One region of the Arthrobacter sp. zg.Y820 genome, then DNA from elsewhere that is predicted to be linked to it. Evidence: riboswitches for the same ligand, from Rfam matches in the RefSeq annotation. Region 1 holds a riboswitch; each other region holds the start of a gene.
The links. A riboswitch is a leader RNA that binds a small molecule or an ion and turns the genes downstream of it on or off. The one in region 1 is predicted to bind S-adenosylmethionine.

Region 1 (6,435 bases):
ACGCCCATCATGCCCATGAACGGGCGCAGCGGAAAGCGGATTTTCATGTCGCCGCTGGTCATCACGCCCTTGCCGTCCTCGATTGCGGTGAAGACCGAGACGTTGCCGTAGTCCGTCGGGACGCCCGAGGACCGGTTGTCCGCGGCCGCCGGCGGCATGACTTCCTCCAGGGTGATGCCCTCCGGTGCGGCCGGGCCGTTCTGCAGCGCGAGCGCGCCCTTGCCGTGGCGGCTGGAGACGACGCCGTAGGGGACCCGGGGCACGGCCGCGAGGGTTTCGATCTTCAGGACGTCGCCGGGCTCGGCGCCTTCCACGGCAACGGGACCGGTGACGATGTGCGGCCCGTCCGTGTCGAAGTTCCGCGGCGTGCGGTTGTAGCCGGCGGCGATGTCCACGGCGTCCTGCAGCACCCCGTCCGCCGCGACGCCGTGGCCGCCGAAGAAGGACAGCGGATCCCGGCCCTGGTCCTCCAGGATCCCCTCATGCGAGAGGGCGTCGATGGTGACGGTCTGCCCGGATTTCATCCGGGCCACCGGCGTGGCATGCACGGCCGGCACGTAACCCCAGAGCACTTCCTCCGGGGTGGAGGCAAGATAGAGGTCCCCGGGCATGTCTCCGGAGTGCGGCTGCAGGATGGCCCCCGACCTCGGGCCGGCCGACCCGGGCGACCCGGCAGCACCGGCGTCCGCAGCTGCCGCGGAAGAATCCTGCACCGGTTTCGCACTGCATCCCGACCCCACCGCCAACATGCCAAGACCCGCCGCGGCTCCGAGGAATCCCCGGCGGCCCAGGCCCTTGGTGAGTACCGCTGCGGCCTCGCGTCCAATCAGCATTCGGTTCATCGTGTCCTCCAATAGCTCGTGCCATCAAGCTAGCCAAACGGAGTTTCGAGGCTGTTTCCGGCGGATGAACGGGCCACGCACATCACGGCGGACCACGGCGGTTCCCAGTGTCGGCGTCGTGCGCTAGGGTGGTCTCAGCTTCACGAGAGGTGGCCACCGGCCCGGATTCGTCCGGCCGGAAAAGCTCCGACTGGCCTCACACCAACCCCATTGTTCGGCGGGTGGTTCGGATGACGAAGCGGCCCGCTGCCGCCCGGCGCGGGCAAGGACACTCTGTAAAGGACCACGCTGTGAGCGTTTCCAGTGACACCCGTTGCGTCAGCTTCACCCCCGGCCACAACGTCCACCTCATCCACGGCAAGAAGCTGGCCGGTTTTGATGACTGGGTGGATGCCCGGGCCTATGCCGATGTTGAGCTGGACCTGATCCAGCTGATTGTGGACGGTGAGCAGCAGCTGATGTGGTTCCACGATATCCCCGCCCTGGCACTGGCCCTGGCGCATTCCGGCGGAGAGGCGCAGTGGTGCGCACGCTACTCGTCGCTGTTGGTGCCCGGCGGCTTCGACAGCCCGGCCCGGCGCTCTTTTTTCTACTTGGCCACGCCGGAAAGGGTGCATCCCTGTAAACGGATCGCCGCAGGCGCCGGCGCTGCCGCTCAAGAGCTGCGGGGCTGACCCCCGGCGATCGCTTCCGGGCCGCCGGCGTCTGCGGACAGTAACTGTCCGCAATCCTTCCGGGCGGGAGCCTGCCGCTGGCTAGGCTCCTGCCCATGACGTTCAATATCCAGATATGTGTTGACTGCGCCGACCCCCACGCCCAGGCCGATTGGTGGGCCGAAACCCTGGGCTGGGTCCCGGAGCCCCTCGACCAGGCCCTGATCGATTCCTCGCTGGAACAGGGCGCCGTAAGCCCGGACCTGCTGATCGAGCACAACGGACAGCGCAGGTGGCGCGACGGCGCCGCAATCTGCCGGGAAAGCGAGGTGGGTTCCCCGGGACGCCTGCGAATCCTGTTCCAGCCCGTGCCCGAACCGAAGACGGTGAAGGACCGCATCCATCTGGACATCCACCTCGACGGCGGAGACAAGGACGCGATGCGCGCCGCGCTGGAGGCTCGGGGTGCCACGTTCCTTTACGCAGCCGAGCAGGGTCCGTCCTCCTGGTACACGATGGCCGACCCCGAGGGCAACGAATTCTGCATCGCCTAGTCCCCCGACCGGCGGATCCAATGCCGCACCGTCAACAGTTATCCCAGCAGCTCTGCCGGGATCGCGTAGGTCAGCAGGACGGCGAGCAGGTTTTTCGCGGCGTGGACCGCGTAGGACAGGATGAAGTTGTTCCCCGCCCAGACGTAGATGCCCACCAGAACCGCGCCCATGGCCAGGTACGGCAGCAGCACCGGCAACGTCAGCGATTCCTTCCCCGCGATGTGGATCCCGGCGAACAGCAGCAGCGAGATCAGGCAGCAGACCCAGATGTTGAGGTATTTGCTGAGCTTGCCGATCAGCAGGTGGCGGAAGATGTACTCCTCGACAAACGGCGCAATCACCACCAGCAGGGGAATGATCAGCAGCGGAGGCAGGGAGACGACCAGCCCCTCAACCGCTTCCTGGTTCACCGCGGTTTCCGGCGGGCCGGAAATCAGGACGACGACGGCGGTGAGCAGCAGCATCGCGAAAACGCCGCCGGGAATGATCGCCAGGGTCAGCCACGGGCGGGTGGCCAGGATCCGGGTTTCCCGCACCGCATAGCGCCACGACGCCCAGGCCGCCAGCGCGCCTGCGGACAGGTAGAACGCCAGGTTCACGGCGTAGCCGGCCAGCAGCGGATCAGGGATCAGCTGCATCAGACCGGGAACGCCGAGGCCCGGGGCAAAGCTGAAGATCAGGAGGAACAGGACATAGAACCCGGCGGCAAACCCGTCCCGGGGCGTGAAGGTGTAGGGCAGGGGCAGGATCGCCGGCCGGTTCATTCTCGGCACCGCTAGACGGTCAGCTCCGCCATCACGCGGGGCATCGCTTCGAGCAGCTCTCCGGCGAGGAAGCTCAACGGCCCCTGGGCTGCGGAAAGCCGGTCGCCGGCCGTGGAATGCAGGTAGGTGCCCCAGCAGGCGGCCTGCTCCGGGGACGCTTGGCGGGCGAGGAATCCGCCGACCGCGCCGGCCAGGACGTCGCCGCTGCCGGAGGTGCCCAGCCCGGGATTTCCGGCCGGAATTTCCCAGCGGCGCCCGTCCGGGGCGGCGATGAGCCCGTGCAGGGCCACCACTGCCTGGTACCTGGCAGCGATGTCGCCGGCGGCCTGCTCCATCTCGAGGTCGGCCTCCGGATCCGCGTCCAGCAGGCGCGCGGCTTCGTTCTTGTTCGGCGTCAGGACCAGGCGCCCGGCCCAGGGTTCGTAGACTTCCGGCAGCCCGGGCAGCACGCCGAGGGCGAAGGCATCCAGGACGACGGCGGCGGAATCGTTCAGCAGCGGACCGATCCCCCGGAGCAGCTCGGCGGCTTGCTCGGCGTCGTCGAGGCCGGGTCCGATCACCACGACGTCGGCGCTTTCCAAGGCAACGGCCAGAGCCTTCGCCGCCCGCTCGCCGGAGATGACGCCGTCGTCCTCCGGCAGTCCCACGGCGCCCGATTCCGGCACCGCCACCGCGACGGCCACCGCGGCGGACTCCGCCACGGCCAGCGTCAGCCGGCCGGCGCCGACCCGCAGCGCCGCCCGCCCGGCCAGCATCGCGGCGCCCGGCGAAAACCGTGCCCCGCCAACCACCAGGACGGTGCCGCGGTCAGACTTGTCGGCCGCGTCCCGGTTGACCTGCCAGTTCTTCAGCAGTGCCGGTGTTACGACTTCAGCGGGGCTGGACATGCTCTTCATCTCCTGCATGCTCGGTGACGGGGGCGCCGCCGGACTCCAGATGGTCCACGGCGTTGAAGCTCTTCAGGGTCCAGCGGCCGTGCCCGGAGGGCCGAACCAGCCGCGTGACGGAGGCGTTGCGGACGCTGGTGCTTGCCGCGATCTCCAGCAGCTCCTGCTCGCTGAGGCGTTCGCAGATGTAGCGGATCAGCATGATCACCGCATCGTGGCAGACGACGGCGACCCGCCCGCCGTCCTCGTCCTCGTCGAGGTCGCGCAGGACCGACCGCAGCCGCAGCGCCACATCGGCCCAGGATTCCCCTCCCGGCGGACGGTAGGAGAACTTGCCCAGCCAGTTCCGGCGCTGCGCCTCATCCGGGAACCGGGCGGTCACGCCCGCCGAGGTCAGCAGATCCAGGATGCCCAGCTCGCGGTCGCGCAGCCGTTCGTCAACGCGCAGGTCCTGCAGTCCGGCCAGTTCGGCCGTCTGCCGGGCCCGCAGATAGGGCGAGCACCACACGGAGTCGGGGCGTTCAGCTCGCGGCAGGCCGTCGAAGAGGCGGCCCAGTGCCTCCCCCTGGAGGACGCCGTCGTCGCTGAGCGGAACGTCGGCGTCGCGCAGGTCGATGTCGATGACTTCAGCGCCGGAGCGCATCGCTGCGGTGGCGGCAAGGTTGCCCGCGCTTTCACCGTGCCGGATGAGGATCAGTTCAGTTGCACCCATTCTCCGACTCTACTCTGCAGGCCGTTGCCGTTGTCGTTGCCGCTGCCGGGGCCTGCGTCCGGGCGGCGTTTTCCTGACCATCTCCGCGCGGCCCTTCCTGCTACCCGTTGGCGGTGAGGCGTTCGTCCCACTTGTCGCTGCCGAATAATCCGTGCCACAGGCCGCTGGCGATTGCCAACTTCTTGTTGAAGGTCTTCGGTTGGGGCTCGCGCGGGGAGCCGGGGAGGCGAGGCCCGGGCGGCGCCGGAGGAATTTTCCGCTCTTCGGATTTGACCGCCTTCAGTGCGGCGGCCACCGGAGCGCTGAAGACGAGGGAATCCATGATGGCGTCGAACTCCGCCAGCCCGAAGTCGCCGTGCCGGTTCCGGCCCGTCACCTTGTAACCGGATTTCAGGCCTCTCAGGGGAACCCCCTCGCTGAGGGACAGGAAGAGCCAGGATCCGGCGCCGCAGTCCACTGCCAGGTGTCCGGTTCGCACCAGGTGCTTGAAGTCCTTGGCCGTGACGGCGGGCGTGCCGGGAAACTGCTCCTTGAGCTTGAAGACGAAGGACTTAGTGTCGTACCGGCAGGCGAAGAAGCTGATCACCACCCTCAACACTTCGCGCAGGAGCATCAGGACGACCAGCCAGGACAAAAGGCTCCCCGGCCATATGCCGGCAATCACCAAGGCTGCCACTGCTGTTGCCCGAAGGATCAGGCGTACCCAGCTGTAGGTGCCGGTACTGGTAATGAACGGGAAGTGGAGAGTTTTCACTGCACCGGCTCCCGCTGCAGGGCGGTCAGGGCTTCCGCCTCGTAGGTCAGCCGGGTGGCGTCACGCACTCTGCCCTCCAGCTCCCAGGTCACGGAGGCCGGAATGGGCGGCAACACGGCGGGCGCATGGCCGGGCAGATGCGCACCCACGGTCCGCAGCCGGTCCCTGTATCCGCGCTTCAGCTCGCGGAGCTTGGCCGTGTTGGCCTGTTCCAGCATGGCCTCGGAAAGCCGGTCGGCGGCGGCATCGATTTTGGCCAGCATTTCCGAGGTGCTCTGCTGCCGTTCCGCTGCGGCGGCGCGGGCTTCAATGACTCCGGCCTTGACCTGCTCAACGTCGGCCTGCAGCCGCTCCGCGGTGCTTGCCAGGTCCGCGGCAGAGCCGGCATCCTGCGGCTGCGCTTCGGCGGCGGCGAGCAGGTGGTTCCTGCGGCGTGCGAACCGGGCGGCAAGGCCCGTGAGATGCTCAATCTGCCCGTCCAAGTACTCCAACTGCCCAGTGGCTTCCCGGTGCGCGTCAGATGCCGGGATCCGCGCGTGTTTCAGGCGTTCCAAGGCAGTCCCGGCAGCAGTGACCTTCGTCCGTTTCCCCACAACACTCCCCCATTGATAATTCATGGAGAACAATACCAACACCCCCGGGTTTCCGGTGCACCCCCGACCCGCCGCACGGGGTGCAGGACGGGCGGTGACGGCGCTGATTTGCCCGCTCAGGTACGGGTGCGCTCGTCCACCTTGCCGCCGTTGCGCACAGTGAAGGTCAGCAGCAGGGCAACCGCGGCGAAGGCCGCCAGCAGCATCAGTCCCACGAAATAACTGCGGTTTGCGGGATCATAGGTTGCGCCCATGACCAGCGGCGGAAAGTAGCCGCCCAGGCCACCGGCGGCGGCAATAATGCCGCCCACCGTTCCCACGTCCTGCAGCGGAGCAGCGCGTCCCACCCAGGCGAACACGCCACCGGTGCCCAGGCCCAGGAACAACGCCATCAGGATGAAGGCGGTGCCGTAAACCCGTTCCTCCTCGGGACGCAGCGCGACGACGACGGCCAGCACCACGGTGCCGGCCAGGGACGCGAGGGTGACCAGTTTGGGCCCCACCCTGTCAGCGATCGAGCCGCCGATTGGCCGGGCGATCACGGCTGCGACGGCGAAACCTGCAGTTCGGGTGCCGGCGGCCGTCGCGTCGTAGTCGTAGACGTTGCCGAGATACGTGGGCAGGTAGTTCGAAAACGCCACAAACGCGCCGAACACCACCCCGTACAGGAAGCACA
Region 2 (6,435 bases), on a different contig from region 1:
CGCCGTCGTTGTCATCGCGGGTATCGGTGTCGCCGTCACTGTCGCTGCTGAACAAATCACTCACTCCCCAAGGCTACTCGTGCCGTAGCGTTGACCGGGCCCGGCGACTGCCGGCGCTCTGCCCAACCGAACCAGCAGTCCCGCCAGGAGAATCGTCAAAATGCCCGTCACCCGCTCCACCTTTGTCTCCGCCGACCGGCTGCCGGGCTGGCTGGAACGGTTCGCCGCCGGCAACGGCGAGCTGACCCTGACTCCGGAGCACGGCGGCCTGCATCTCCTGGCGGCCAACGGCACCGAAGCCGATCTGCTGGCGCCGTGGCCGGACGACGGGCGGCCGGGGCGCGGTTCGAACGACGTCGAGCGCCTGGTCTCGCTGGCCGGCCAGTCCCGCACGCTGGGAATCGTACTGCTGCGCCGCGGCGGTTTCGCCGTGGGGGTCGCCCGCGACGGCGTGCTGCTCGCCTCCAAGGCAGGCAGCCGGTATGTGCAGTCCCGGACGGCGGAGCAGGCGGCCCGGATTTTCGCCGAGCATCCGCCCGAGTACCTGGTGTTCGGCGGCGACCGGCCCCTGCTCGAGGTGCTGGCCCGCGAGCCGGTTTTTCGTCCCTGGAGCGCTCTGGCCCGGCTGCGTTTCCTGGACGTTCAGGATCCCAAAGCGGCGGCGCTGGCCAAGGCCGCGAAGGACGCGGCGTCGGTCTTCATCCGGATTTCGGTGCCGTAAGCTCGGCGCCCTGAACGGCGGCGGAGGCGGCGGCTTGAACAGCGGCGGGGCGGCGGCTCAGGCCGCTGCTGCCTCGTCAGTTCCCGGCGAGCCGGCGGACGATGTCCGCTGCCGGCTGCTCCGTGGCCAGCCGGTACCCCGTGCCGGCCCACAGGCTGACCCCGTCCGGATCCCCCGCCGCTGCTGCGGCGGCCCGCAGCGGAGCCGTGATCTGGTTGACGTACGGATAGGCGTCCGGCGCATCCGGATAGGCGCGCATGAAAGCGTTGGTCAGCCCGCGGGCCGGGCGGCCGGAGAACGCCCGGGTCAGTGACGTTTCGGAAAACCGCCCGCCCTGCGCTGCTTCCCGCAGGGCCGCCCGGTGCACCGGGCTGGTGCCCGCTTCGCTGCTGAGCAGCAGCAGGGTTCCTATCTGGACGGCTGCAGCACCGGCGGCAGATGCCGCGGCGGCGTCACCCGGTGCAGAGATTCCTCCGGCAGCGATCAGGGGCAGGTCGCAGGCCTTCCGGATCCCCCGGAGGAGCTGGTCCAAGGGAACGTCGCCTGGAACTTTGGCGCTGTCCAGCGTTCCGCGGTGCCCTCCGGCCTCGGGCCCCTGGACACAGAGCATCCGGGCGCCGGCGTCGGCCGCGGCCTGGGCTTCGGCAGCGTCGGTGACGGTGACGACCGTGCAGATGTCCCGCCCGGCGAGTTCCGCCAGGATCTCCGGGTCCGGCAGTCCAAAGGTAAAGGACACCGCCGGCACCCGTTCCTGCAGGACCAGTTCCAGTTTGGCGGGCCAGCCGTCGTCGTCGTCGGGGTCCGGCAGCCCGGGTTCCGCTGCGGTTCCGGCAGCGAGAAGGTTCCGGAAGGCCAGTGCCGCTGCCAGCTTTTCGCCGGCTGTGGCGCCGGCAGCGGGGGTGCCGGGAGCGGCGCGGTAGGTGTTGGCGCGGTCCGGAACAAAGAGGTTCACGCCAAACGGCGCCTGGGTGAGTCTCCGGGTGCGGGCGATTTCCGCTGCCACGGCTGCTGAGCTTTTGTAGCCGGCGGCCAGGAACCCCAGCCCGCCGGTGTTGCTGACCGCCGCGGCGAGTTCGGCCGTGGACGGCCCGCCCGCCATGGGCGCACCGATTACGGGCAGGGAAAGGGACTGAAGGCTGAACACGCTGCGCCTAGAGGGTGACGGTGCCGTCGATGGAGGTGACGGTGGATCCGCCCACCCAGATCTTGCCGTCGCGGGTGAACACGCGGACCCGGCCGGACCGCTGCACCGCGGTTCCCTGCGTGACCACATAGCGCTCCGGTGCCAGGGAGGCGCCGATCAGCCATTGGGCGAGGCCGGCGTTGAGGCTTCCGGTCACCGGATCTTCGGTGATGCCCAGGCCGGGAACGAAGGCGCGGACCTCAAAGTCGGTTTCGGCGTCCTCGGGCTGGGCGCCGATGACGCCCACGCGCAGGTTGCCCATGATGGTGGGATCCGGCTTCAGTGCCAGCACCGCAGCGGCGTCGGGCAGCAGAAGTCCGAGCCAGCCGGGGCCGTTGTCGATCCAGTTGGAGGCGAGGATCTGTGTGCGGTCCAGGTTCAGCGCACGCAGTGCCTGGTCCAGGACTTCGTCCTCCAAGGGGCCCGAGCGCAGCAGCGGCGGCGCGGCGAACGCGGCAATGCCTGCGTTGGCGTGAAGCGTTACGAGGCCGATCCCGCATTCCTGCACGACGACGTCGGGATAGCGGCGCTTGTTGCCGGCCTCCAGCCACGCGTGGCAGGTACCCAATGTCGGGTGTCCAGCGAACGGGATTTCTCCGCCGGGGGTGAAGATCCGCACCCGGTAATCGGCGCCGTCGCGGGTGGGAGGCAGCACGAACGTGGTTTCGGACAAATTCGTCCACCGCGCGAAGGACTCCATGTCGGAGTCCGAAAGTCCCTCGGCTTCCAGCACCACGGCGAGGGGATTCCCCAAATACGGCTCGCTGCCAAAAACGTCCACCTGTTTAAACCACCGCTGTTTCATGCCCAAACTCTATCCCTTCACCGTGGGGAGTTTTCATTCGCTGCGGGGAGTTTTGTGAAGCTGAGTTTTACGAACTAAGGCAGGTGTTTGCAGGCGTGCACCCGTGCCGCCTACGTTGGAAGAAGAATCAAGAGTTCCAGCCACGGGCCCTGGCCGGCTGGACGGCAACCCTCTCGCCGTAGCGGGGTGCTCCAGGTGACGATTCGGCCGCCCGGCAAAACTTCCCGGCTGCGGCAAGTACCGCGTTTGTGCCGACCCTGTTGTTAATCGTCGGTCCGGCGCTTAAGGCAGAGGAATCTCTTCGCATGTCTCTTGTTACCGATCTTCAGCCCGCGGCCCTGCGCCGTGCCTATTCACGTTTCCCCTCCGGCATTGCCGCGTTGTGCGCTGTGGTGGACGGGCAGCCGCAGGGAATTGTTGCGTCATCCTTTACCGTGGGCGTTTCGATGGATCCTCCCTTGGTGATGTTCGCCGTGCAGAACACCTCCCGTACCTGGCCGGTGCTGCGGCCCGCGGCCAGGATCGGGGTATCGATCCTGGGCTCCGACCACGAGGGGATCTGCAAGCAGATTGCGTCCAAGTCCGGGGACCGTTTTGCGGGCCTGAACCTGCACACCGACGAATCGGGTTCCCTTTTCCTGGACCGGGCAGCCCTGTGGCTCGAGTGCTCAGTGGAGAACGAGGTGCCCGCCGGGGACCACAGCGTCGTGCTGCTCCGCGTCCACGGCCACGCCTCGCATGACGATGCCCACGAGCCGCTGGTGTTCCACGGGTCGGCGTTCCGGCACCTCAGCGTCGCGGAGTTTGCCTGAGCCGCGGCGCTGGAAAACCCGCGCTGACGCGTGCGAACTAGGGCCGCTAAAGTGACTGCATGATTGCACTCACGCACGCGCCTCATGACCTTGTGGTCGGAACCAGCGATGGTATCGACGTTCGCTTTGCAGGTGTTGAGTTCAAAGACGCGCCAGACTTCGTCGGTGTCAGCGCCGGAGAGCCGGGCATCCACGTGCACCTCAGCGGAGTGCGTGGGAAAGAGACAATGTCCCGGGACGGCCGTTTCAACCGAGGACTCGAGGAGTGGTGGAAGCGGCGTGAAGCTGCAGGATCAGACCGATCTGAGAACCCGCCTCCGATGCCTGGCGTCGCCGTTTTTGAGGGGATCACCACGGTTGTATCTGATGATATTGGCACCGAGTACCGGCGGTCAGGAGGCCAAACGGCCGGCAGCGGTATGGAGTGGGACGCGCTCTGGGTCTACACACCGGCTCCCCCTGCTGAGGCTCGGACGCTTCGGCTCGAGTTCAGCGTCGGCGGGGAACTGACCGGAAAGTACTGCGAGTTCAGTCTCTCGAACCCCATCAGCGCGGACGGGTTAGCGAACCACGCTCCACACTGAGGATCCTCTACCGGATAAATACTTCCCGGGCCTTGGGAACTGGAGCATTTTGGAGAAGAAAAACGGGGGATCATGGACGTTGTCCTGCGAACACCAGGTGTAGACGAGCTCGGCGAGATCTGCAGCGTTTTGGCGAAGTGGCAGCACGACAGGGAACCGCTGCAGCTACACCCAGGCGATCTGGGCTGGTACTCCCTGCGAGGGCCAGCCGCCACTGCCGCTGCGACGCGCGTGTGGTCTCAGGGCGACACGACCCTTGCCATTGCCCTTCTCGACGGTCCCGAGCTGTTGCGGTTCGCCATTGATCCGACGCGGCGCCAAGATGCACGCCTTGCCCTTCGCATCGTTGCTGACGTCAACAACCCGATGGCCGGAATCCTCGGCGCAGGAGCAGCAACTATCGAGGCGCGCGGTGCGGTTGCCTTGATCGAGCAGCTTGCGCAGAACGATTGGGCGCCCCACGAACCGTGGACACCGCTCCACCACGATCTGGCAGCATCTCCCAAGGCGTCGGGCTTCGTCATTGAGACCGTGGAACCAGGTCACACCGCTGAGTGGGTGGCTGTGCACTGGTCGGCCTTCCGAGGCACCCCGATCCCGGACGAGCGCATCCAACATTTCGTGGACGGATGGCGTCTAGCTGCGGAAAGCCCCTTTCTCGACCTCGCGCGCATACTGTCCCTGCGATGCCGTGACGGTCAGGTCGTCGCCGTCGCCGCGGTGTGGTCGGCTGGCGAAGGGCGTCCTGGACTGATCGAACCGCTGGCAGTACATCAGGAACACCGCGGTCGCGGATACGGCACAGTCATGACAAAGGCGGCAGTCGACGAGCTCCGGCAAATGGGATCATCCAGCGCCGTTGTTTGCGCGGAGACCTCTAACGCGGGAGCCGTCGCCACCTACCTGGCGGCAGGATTCACAGCGCACCCGGAAGTCACCGACTGGCACCGAAGTGTCTGACGCCTGAGCGATGCCACCCAAAATAGCCCTGCCGCCCGGCCAGCCGGTCCTTCACTGGGACAGGTCTTACGCTGACCACTAAAATCACTGTGACTTCCGGCGTGAACGCACATGAACCCGATGTGAGATGCTCATCTCCATGACTGTCCCGACACGCCTTCGACTCGCGGAAGTAAGCGACCTGCCTTTCATTTTCCGCCAGGAGCGCGAGTACATCGAGGCCATTGAACCGGATGCGCACCAGGGGTGGCTGGCAGCCCTGGACCTGAACCTCGCGTTCTGGATCGAGTGCCTTCCCCAGACGCTCTTCTGCGTCGATGCAGACGGACATCCCCTCGGGTATGCGATGTGGAGCCTCGATGGTGACACCGCGACCCTGGTCTCGATCAATGTCCTCGGCAGCCGTCGTCGCCAAGGACTCGGCCGGCTCCTCCTGGATGCGTTCGAACAGAGGGTCTGCCCAAGCGGAGCCCGCGTTGCGGAGCTCGGTGTTCACCGCACCAACCAGGCACGCCTGCTCTATCAGGGCGCGGGCTATGAGACCACGGGCCAGGACGGCGAGTATGTGTTGTTCAGCAAAATCCTCAGAGAATTCTGACTCGAGCAAAATACGGTTTAAATGCGCCTATCTGCGTTCGAGGGCTTCGGCGGCAAGTACCTCGCTGCGGCATACTTCCATTTCAAGCGCATCCTGATTGTCGCTAACGCGGAAGCTCACGCCGGTTTCCTGGAACCCAAGGCTGGCGTAGAGGCAGCGGGCCGGCGTGTTGTGAGCGTAGACGTGCAGTTTCATTGTCGGCAGGCCGGTGAGCCGGAAGCCAGCCCGTGTGGTGTGCTGCACCAGTTCACGTCCCAGGCTTTGGCCCCTGCGCTGTGGATCCACAATGATGTAGCCCAATCTCATCATTCGGGCAGGCTGGTCCACCAGCAGCGATGCATGGCCAGTCATCTCACCACTGTCAGGATCCACCGCGGACCAGTACCGTCGTTGTGGATTGCCCAGATAAGTGCGCAGTTGTCGGTCCGTGAGAGGCCAGGTGAACGTTGGCCCCGACCACAGCATCATTTCTTCCTTGGTACTTACCCAGGCGCGCAGCTGTGCAAGGTCATCGAAGGATGTCGGTCGAAACTTCACAACTTGATCGTAGGGGCAACCCGCATCCCTTCTGGCTCTTTGGCCCGCGAGCCCTCGGATCGGCCTTGTTCTGTGTGCCGGGATGAGCCGCCGGCATGACGATTCCGGTCACACGCCGATGACCATGGCCTCGGCGGGAAAACGACAAAAGGGCAACTTGCGTTAATGTGCTCATGACTCGCCCTAAAGCACCTGTGGGCGATCCCCTGGTCGCCGGAACCAAAACCGGATCACC
Region 3 (6,435 bases), 300 kb from region 1:
GGCACCGGGCGTTGCACCACAGGGCATGCAGAAATTCAAAAGATTTCCCCCGGAAAGCCCGGCAAACCGCAAATGCGGTTCCCCGGTAAAGCAAGACTGTTAGTCGATGGAGCCTAACACGGCGGGTCTCAACCGGATCAGTTCAGTTTGCGAGACGCACGCCCAAAACCACGCGGAGGAACGTCTCGTCTTTGACCGTTCGATCGGCAAGAATCAGGGCGTGCTTGCCGAATTCCCCACCACAAGGAGTAATCAATGAAGATTATCGGAGCGGTTCTCGAAGAAACCGGACTCCCCCGCCCCTACACCGACTCGCAGCCGCTGCGCGTCGTCGAACTTGATCTGGACGATCCGGGGCCGGATGAAGTCCTGATTCGGATCCGCGCGGCCGGCCTGTGCCACTCCGATCTCTCGACGGTGGACGGCAACCGGACCCGGCCTACGCCCATGCTCCTCGGACACGAGGCCAGCGGCGTCGTCGAAAAAGTCGGCGCCAACGTCACTGACCTGGACATTGGACAGCAGGTCACCACCGTGTTCCTGCCCCGCTGCGGGGAATGCGGGAACTGTCGGACAAACGGCAAGCTGCCCTGCACCCCCGGCAGCGCCGCGAACAACGCCGGTCATCTGCTCGGCGAGCACTTTCGCCTGCATCGCGGCGGTTCGGATGTCTTCCACCATCTCGGGGTTTCCGGCTTTGCCAGCCACGCGGTGCTGAACCGGCAGTCAGTGGTGCCGATCGGTTCCGACGTGCCGCCGGAAATCGCCGCCGTCCTCGGCTGCGCCGTGCTGACCGGCGGTGGTGCGGTGATCAACGCCGGCCGCCCCGAAGACGGACAGGCCGTCATGGTGGTGGGACTCGGCGGCGTCGGCATGGCCGCCCTGCTGACCGCCATCTCGCTGGGCAAGGGCAAGGTCATCGGTGTGGACGCCAATCCTGAAAAGCTCGTCCGGGCGCGCGAACTGGGAGCCGACGAGGTTTACACCCCGCAGGAAATTGCCGAGAAGGGCATCAAGGCACCCGTGGTGATTGAGGCCGCGGGTCACCCGAAAGCCTTCGAGACGGCTGTCGCGGCGACCGGCGTCGGCGGCACCACCGTCACCGTCGGCCTGCCCTCGCCGGACGCCCGGTCAACGATAACGCCGCTCGGGCTGACCGCCGAGGCCCGGACAATTGTTGGCTCCTATTTGGGATCCGCCGTTCCGTCCCGCGATATCCCCATCTATGCGCAGATGTGGCGGGACGGAACGCTGCCCGTCGATGAGCTCATCTCCGGACGGATCAAACTCAGCGAGATCAACGAGTCCCTCGACCTGCTGGCGGATGGCAAGGCCATTCGCCAGGTGATTATTTTCGAGGAATAACAGTTCCGGGCCGCCGAACGGTCCTATTCGCAGGCGACGCCGTCGCCGTCGCGGTCCAGATGGGTTCCGTAGCCCGGTCCGCCGGCATAGACCGGTGCTGCTCCGGCGGCACGGGCCGCGGAGCAGTTCGGATAGTAGGCCGCTGCCGGAGCGGGCTCCGGAACAACCGGCGCGGGCGCGGGCGCGGCCGGTGCAGGGGCCGGAGCCGGGGGAATGTACGTCTGGGCTGCCTGCTCGTCGGCCAGGCGCTGCGCCTCGGCGGCTGCCGCCTGCTCGTCAGCGATCTTCTGTGCCTCAGCGGCTTCCGCGGCCGCCAGCTCGTCGGCAACCTTCTGGTCGGCTGCCGCTTGGCGGTCGGCCAGAACCCTGGTGGAACTGTCCCTGTCCATCCAGATCAGGGTTCCGTCGTCATCCTCCGTGCAGACAAAAACCACGGACGTGCTCGCCGACGACGTCGTCGTGGGCGTCGGCGAAGGCGTGCTCGTGGGAGAGGGAGAGGGAGAGGGAGAGGGAGAGGGAGAGGGAGAGGGAGAGGCCGACGCGGACTTTGACGCAAGCTGTGACGCCGAGGTTGTCGGCGTGGGGCTGGGGCTGGCCGATGTCCTCACGGTTTCGGTCTTCCCGGCAGCCACACAGGACTTGCCGGCGACCACCGTGGACGTGGGAGTCGGGGTCGGGGATGGCGTCGGGGAGGGCGTCACGCTCTTGGTTGCCGAGGGCGACGGCGGGGCCGCGGCGGGTTCGGACTCGTCGGCTCCGCAACCGGCTACGGCCAGGACGGCCGCTGTCAGGCCGGCCACTGCCAGAGCCCGGGGACGCCGGTGCCTTTCCGGCTCCCCGCCCTTGGTGGAAATTGGGCAGGACAATGTACGTCGGAAAGGCATGGATCTCCCCCAGGATTTAAGCTCTGTAAATGTATGCAAATGCATCAAGCACAGAGTAACAGAGGCGGCCGTCGAGATTATCCGCCGCCAATTGGGTGCGCCTCTGCAGCCAAATCCTGATCGCCGCTGTCGAAAGCCTTTTTATAGTCGGACGGTCTTGAACCCGACGAATTGGTAGCGGCCAATCCGCAGCGAAAAGACCGGCCACTCGACCTTCGGCCCGTCCTGCACTCCGCTTGCGGGCCGGGCCTTCGCACGCTCTGCTGCCGCCCGTTCTGCCGCCATCCGCTTCGCCGCCTGCCGACGTCGCCTGGTTTCCGCTTCCATGAGACGCTCCTGTTGCACCACGCGTGCCAGTTCCATAGCCATAGCCATCTGCTTCTCCTCGCGTAGGCCTTAAACGCTAGCGGCGCGCGGCGCCATCCGGCAGTAGATATGCGGACAGGAGCGGTCCTCAAGAAAAAACTCGCGGAACTCGGCCCGGCCCCCACCCGCAAACCCACACACCCAAAGTTGCCCTCGGAACCCCGACAGCGGACTCCTCCCCTGTCCCGGGTTCGAGCCGGGCAGGTACCGTCGGAGAACGCTTCTTCCGGAGGTCAGGATGGACTGGTTGGCAGCCTTGATCCCTTCAACAGTCGCACTGGTTCTGGGTGCGAGCGCCGGCTGGAGCGTCCGCGCCGGCATCGACCGCCGGGATGAAACCGCAGCCCTGAACGCCTTGATCACCGACCTGCACCTGAAGCGGCCGCTGGCTGCGATCGAACCGCGCGTCGTCGACGGCGCTGACGACGCGCAACGCTGCCGCGCCACCGTCCTGGACGCACGCGACCGCATCATTGAAACCCTCGCCCACCTGCGCAGCAATTCCGCCAACACCGATGTCCTGATGCGGATGGCCTCCGCCTGCACCCGCTACCTCCGCGAATCCGCCCGCGCACCGGAACGGCACCAGTTCGCACTCATGGACCTGCGCGAAACAATGGTCGACGGCGTGAAACTGCTCAGCGACGCCCGGCGGCGGGTGCGGTACCGGAACCCCGGCGAACGCTCGACGCCGAAACCCGGCCGAACGCCGTCGCGCCGCCCCAGTATCGGACGGTACCTATAGTCCGCCTCGGCGGCAGGTCTTGGAGACCCGGAGCTTCATAGAGACGCCGTTTATGACACGGCGCGACGTAAAACGTCACCGACCGGCGCTTAGGGACACAGGCCGTCATTGTGTTGCCCGCCGAGGACAAACCGCGCTTCCATGGTGCTGTCCGCCTATCCAATCCGGACACCTTTACCATCCAGAGCGGCTGAGAGACCTGGCTCGTTGACGTCGCAGCAACCACCCTTCGGGGACGGTGCTCATGCCAGGACCGATGGACTCACTTCTCCGGTGGCCCGTAACTGCAGCACCGCTCGCAGTGACGGATCCAGCGTGCTCGAATGCCGTGTTCCTCGGTGCGAACTGAGAGGACCCTCCCATGGTCAGCCCTGCTCCAACCGGCCGCATCAACGGCCGCATCTCCGGCCACCCCAACGGCCCCCGCACACCCCTGCGGATCGCGGCACTGTTCGCCGCGGCAGCCCTGACCCTCACCGGCTGCGGATCCGGCGCGCAAGGCGGCAGTGCCGGCGCCAACGCCGCGAATGCTCAGGCCTCACCGGCCGGAGAGCCGGTCGACGGCGGCACCCTCGTCTACGCCGAAGTCACGCCCATCAACAACTGGCAGACCCAGGCGGCACGCTTCTACGAGAAGTCCAACGTGCTCAATTCAGTGCTGGACCGGCTGACCTACTTTGACCCGGAGAAGGGCGAGCCGGTGCCGTGGATTGCCTCGGCGTTCTCGGCCAACGCCGACAGCACCGAGTTCACCTTCACCATCCGCCCCGGCGTCACGTTCAGCGATGGAACGGCGCTCGACGCGGCCGCGATAAAGGCCAACCTGGACAGCTTCGGCCATGGCATTCCCGCCGCGCAGATCCAGCCGAACGTGGACTTCGCCGGCTACCAGACCAGCGAAGTGATCGGCACTAACCAGGTGAAGGTCACCCTGGATGCTCCGAACTCCAACTTCCTGCGCGCCACGTCCTCCGTCACCGCCGGTCTGGTCTCCCCGGCCACGCTGCAGCAGGATGCCGCCGGACAGTCCGCCATCTCATCCATCTCCGGCTCCGGCCCGTTCGTTTACGAGTCGGAAAAGCCCGATGAGGAAGTCGTGCTCGCGAAGCGGGACGGCTACGCCTGGGCTCCTGAGGGCGCCGACAATCCGGGTGAGGCGCACCTGGACAAGGTGGTGATCAAGTACCTGCCCGAGGTCGCCCACCGCGCCGGCGCCGTCCAGTCCGGCCAGGTCGATCTGGTGCGCGGCCTGCAGCCGGTGGATGAGGCGGCGCTGGCGGCCAGCGGCAATCAGGTGGTGGCGGCCGACGGCGTGGACCTCACCGTGAACATGGCGGCCGTGCGGATCGGCAGCGGCAAGCTGGCCGATCCTGCGGTCCGACAGGCGCTGCAGGCCGGCATCGACCGGCAGTCCATCAAGGACACGGTGCTCTCCGAGAGCTACACCCTGGCCGGCTCGGTCCTGAACCATCAGGCGCCGGGGTTCGTCGACCTGAGCGCCGATCTGGCCTATGACCCCGAGAAAGCCAAAAAGCTCCTGGACGACGCCGGTTGGCAGCCCGGCAGCGACGGCATCCGCGAGAAGGACGGCGAGAAGCTCGAGGTGACGGTCACCAGCTCCAACAACTCGGTGGTCATCAAACCGGCCTTTGAACTGATCGAGCAGCAGTGGCGGCAGATCGGCGTGAAACTGAACAACCGGGCCGGCGACAACACGTTCCTCACCACCGCCATGCCGGATCCGAACGTCGAATTCTACGGCACCCGCCAATTCATTTACGGCGGACTCGGGCCCATCTTCGAACCGGCCAACAACACCATGACGCACACCTCGGATCCGGAGCTGAACGCCCTGTTCGCCGCCGAGCGCGCCGCGGCCCCGGGCCCGGAACGGGACGAGGTCCTGGCCGCCGAGCAGCGGGCCCTCGTGGTGGACAAGGCCTTCTCGCTGGTCCTCTGGGACGAAGTCCAGGTCTACGGGGCGCACCGCAGCACGCACATCGAGTTCACCTCCGGCACGGCTCCCATCTTCCAAAGCGCATGGAAAGTGGACGGCTAACCCGTGGGCCGTTACCTCGCGCACCGGATCGGGCAGGCGCTGCTGGTGGTCTGGCTCGCCTACACCCTGATTTTCCTCGCCGTGCAGCTGCTGCCCAGCGATCCGGTCACCATCTTCCTGACCTCCGATTCTGCCGTCGACCAGGCGGCAATCGACACCATGAAAAGCCAGTACGGCTATGACCAGCCGCTGCTGGTCCAGTATCTCCAGCAGCTGGCCGCCCTGCTGCGCGGCGACGCCGGCTTCTCCCTGACCTCCGGGGAACCGGTCACCGAGCGCATCGGCGGCGCGCTCGGCTCCACCCTGGCGCTGGCCGGCTCCGCCCTGGGCACCGCCGTCGTCATCGCCCTGGCCGTGGTCGCCGCCGCCACCCTGGCCCCGTCGCCGGTGCTGCGGCGGGCACTGGCGAACCTGCCGCCGCTGTTCTCCGCCGTCCCGGTGTTCTGGCTGGGACTGGTGCTGCTCGAGCTGCTCTCCATCCGGCTGGGCGTGCTGTCGCTGTTCCCCGACGGTTCCTTCCTCTCCCTCGCCGTGCCGGTGGTCGTGCTCGCGCTCCATGTGTCCGCCCCCATGGCGCAGGTGCTGCTCAAGGGCGTGGAGCAGGTCTACCGGCAGCCGTTCATCAACGTGCTCCGCGCCAAGGGCGCCTCCCCGGCCTGGATTTTCTACCGGCACGCGCTGAAAAACGCCGCCGGTCCCGCCCTGTCCATCCTGGGTATCACCGTGGGCACCCTGTTCGCCGGGTCGGTGATCACGGAAACCGTGTTTGCCCGCGCCGGCCTGGGCTCGGTGGTCCTGCAGGCGGTCACCACCCAGGACGTGCCGCTGGTCCAGGGCCTGGTCCTGCTGACGGCCACGGTGTTCGTGGCGGTCAACCTCCTGGTGGACCTGCTGCATCCGCTGCTCGATCCGCGCATCCTCAACGCCCGGCAGGGATCCGCCCCCGCCCTCGCCTCCTGACCACGCTTCCGACAGGCTTCCCGATGACACAGATTTCCCTCCCCACCGCTCCGGCG

Region 2: linked by a shared signal. The riboswitch ahead of QNN99_RS06090 (flavin reductase family protein) and the one ahead of QNN99_RS01905 (hypothetical protein) in region 1 are both predicted to bind S-adenosylmethionine.
Region 3: linked by a shared signal. The riboswitch ahead of QNN99_RS00505 (ABC transporter substrate-binding protein) and the one ahead of QNN99_RS01905 (hypothetical protein) in region 1 are both predicted to bind S-adenosylmethionine.

What each region holds. Positions count from the first base shown of each region.
Region 1 is NZ_JASKLX010000001.1:412,207-418,641, reverse strand. It holds gene QNN99_RS01910 (acetamidase/formamidase family protein) at 1-842, opposite strand, end outside; SAM riboswitch class IV at 981-1,117, shown strand; gene QNN99_RS01905 (hypothetical protein) at 1,133-1,516, shown strand; gene QNN99_RS01900 (VOC family protein) at 1,612-2,049, shown strand; gene QNN99_RS01895 (CPBP family intramembrane glutamic endopeptidase) at 2,088-2,813, opposite strand; gene QNN99_RS01890 (NAD(P)H-hydrate dehydratase) at 2,825-3,700, opposite strand; gene QNN99_RS01885 (histidine phosphatase family protein) at 3,684-4,412, opposite strand; gene QNN99_RS01880 (hypothetical protein) at 4,513-5,166, opposite strand; gene QNN99_RS01875 (hypothetical protein) at 5,163-5,759, opposite strand; gene QNN99_RS01870 (MFS transporter) at 5,876-6,435, opposite strand, start outside.
Region 2 is NZ_JASKLX010000006.1:181,869-188,303, reverse strand. It holds gene QNN99_RS06110 (replication-associated recombination protein A) at 1-64, opposite strand, end outside; gene QNN99_RS06105 (Vms1/Ankzf1 family peptidyl-tRNA hydrolase) at 161-721, shown strand; gene QNN99_RS06100 (nitronate monooxygenase) at 798-1,865, opposite strand; gene QNN99_RS06095 (PhzF family phenazine biosynthesis protein) at 1,873-2,709, opposite strand; SAM riboswitch class IV at 2,835-2,955, shown strand; gene QNN99_RS06090 (flavin reductase family protein) at 3,015-3,521, shown strand; gene QNN99_RS06085 (hypothetical protein) at 3,581-4,105, shown strand; gene QNN99_RS06080 (GNAT family N-acetyltransferase) at 4,178-5,065, shown strand; gene QNN99_RS06075 (GNAT family N-acetyltransferase) at 5,205-5,663, shown strand; gene QNN99_RS06070 (GNAT family N-acetyltransferase) at 5,691-6,200, opposite strand.
Region 3 is NZ_JASKLX010000001.1:115,725-122,159, reverse strand. It holds gene QNN99_RS00525 (alcohol dehydrogenase catalytic domain-containing protein) at 256-1,365, shown strand; gene QNN99_RS00520 (excalibur calcium-binding domain-containing protein) at 1,389-1,754, opposite strand; gene QNN99_RS00515 (hypothetical protein) at 1,735-2,427, shown strand; gene QNN99_RS00510 (DUF6650 family protein) at 2,863-3,360, shown strand; SAM riboswitch class I at 3,535-3,623, shown strand; gene QNN99_RS00505 (ABC transporter substrate-binding protein) at 3,722-5,419, shown strand; gene QNN99_RS00500 (ABC transporter permease) at 5,423-6,379, shown strand; gene QNN99_RS00495 (ABC transporter permease) at 6,403-6,435, shown strand, end outside.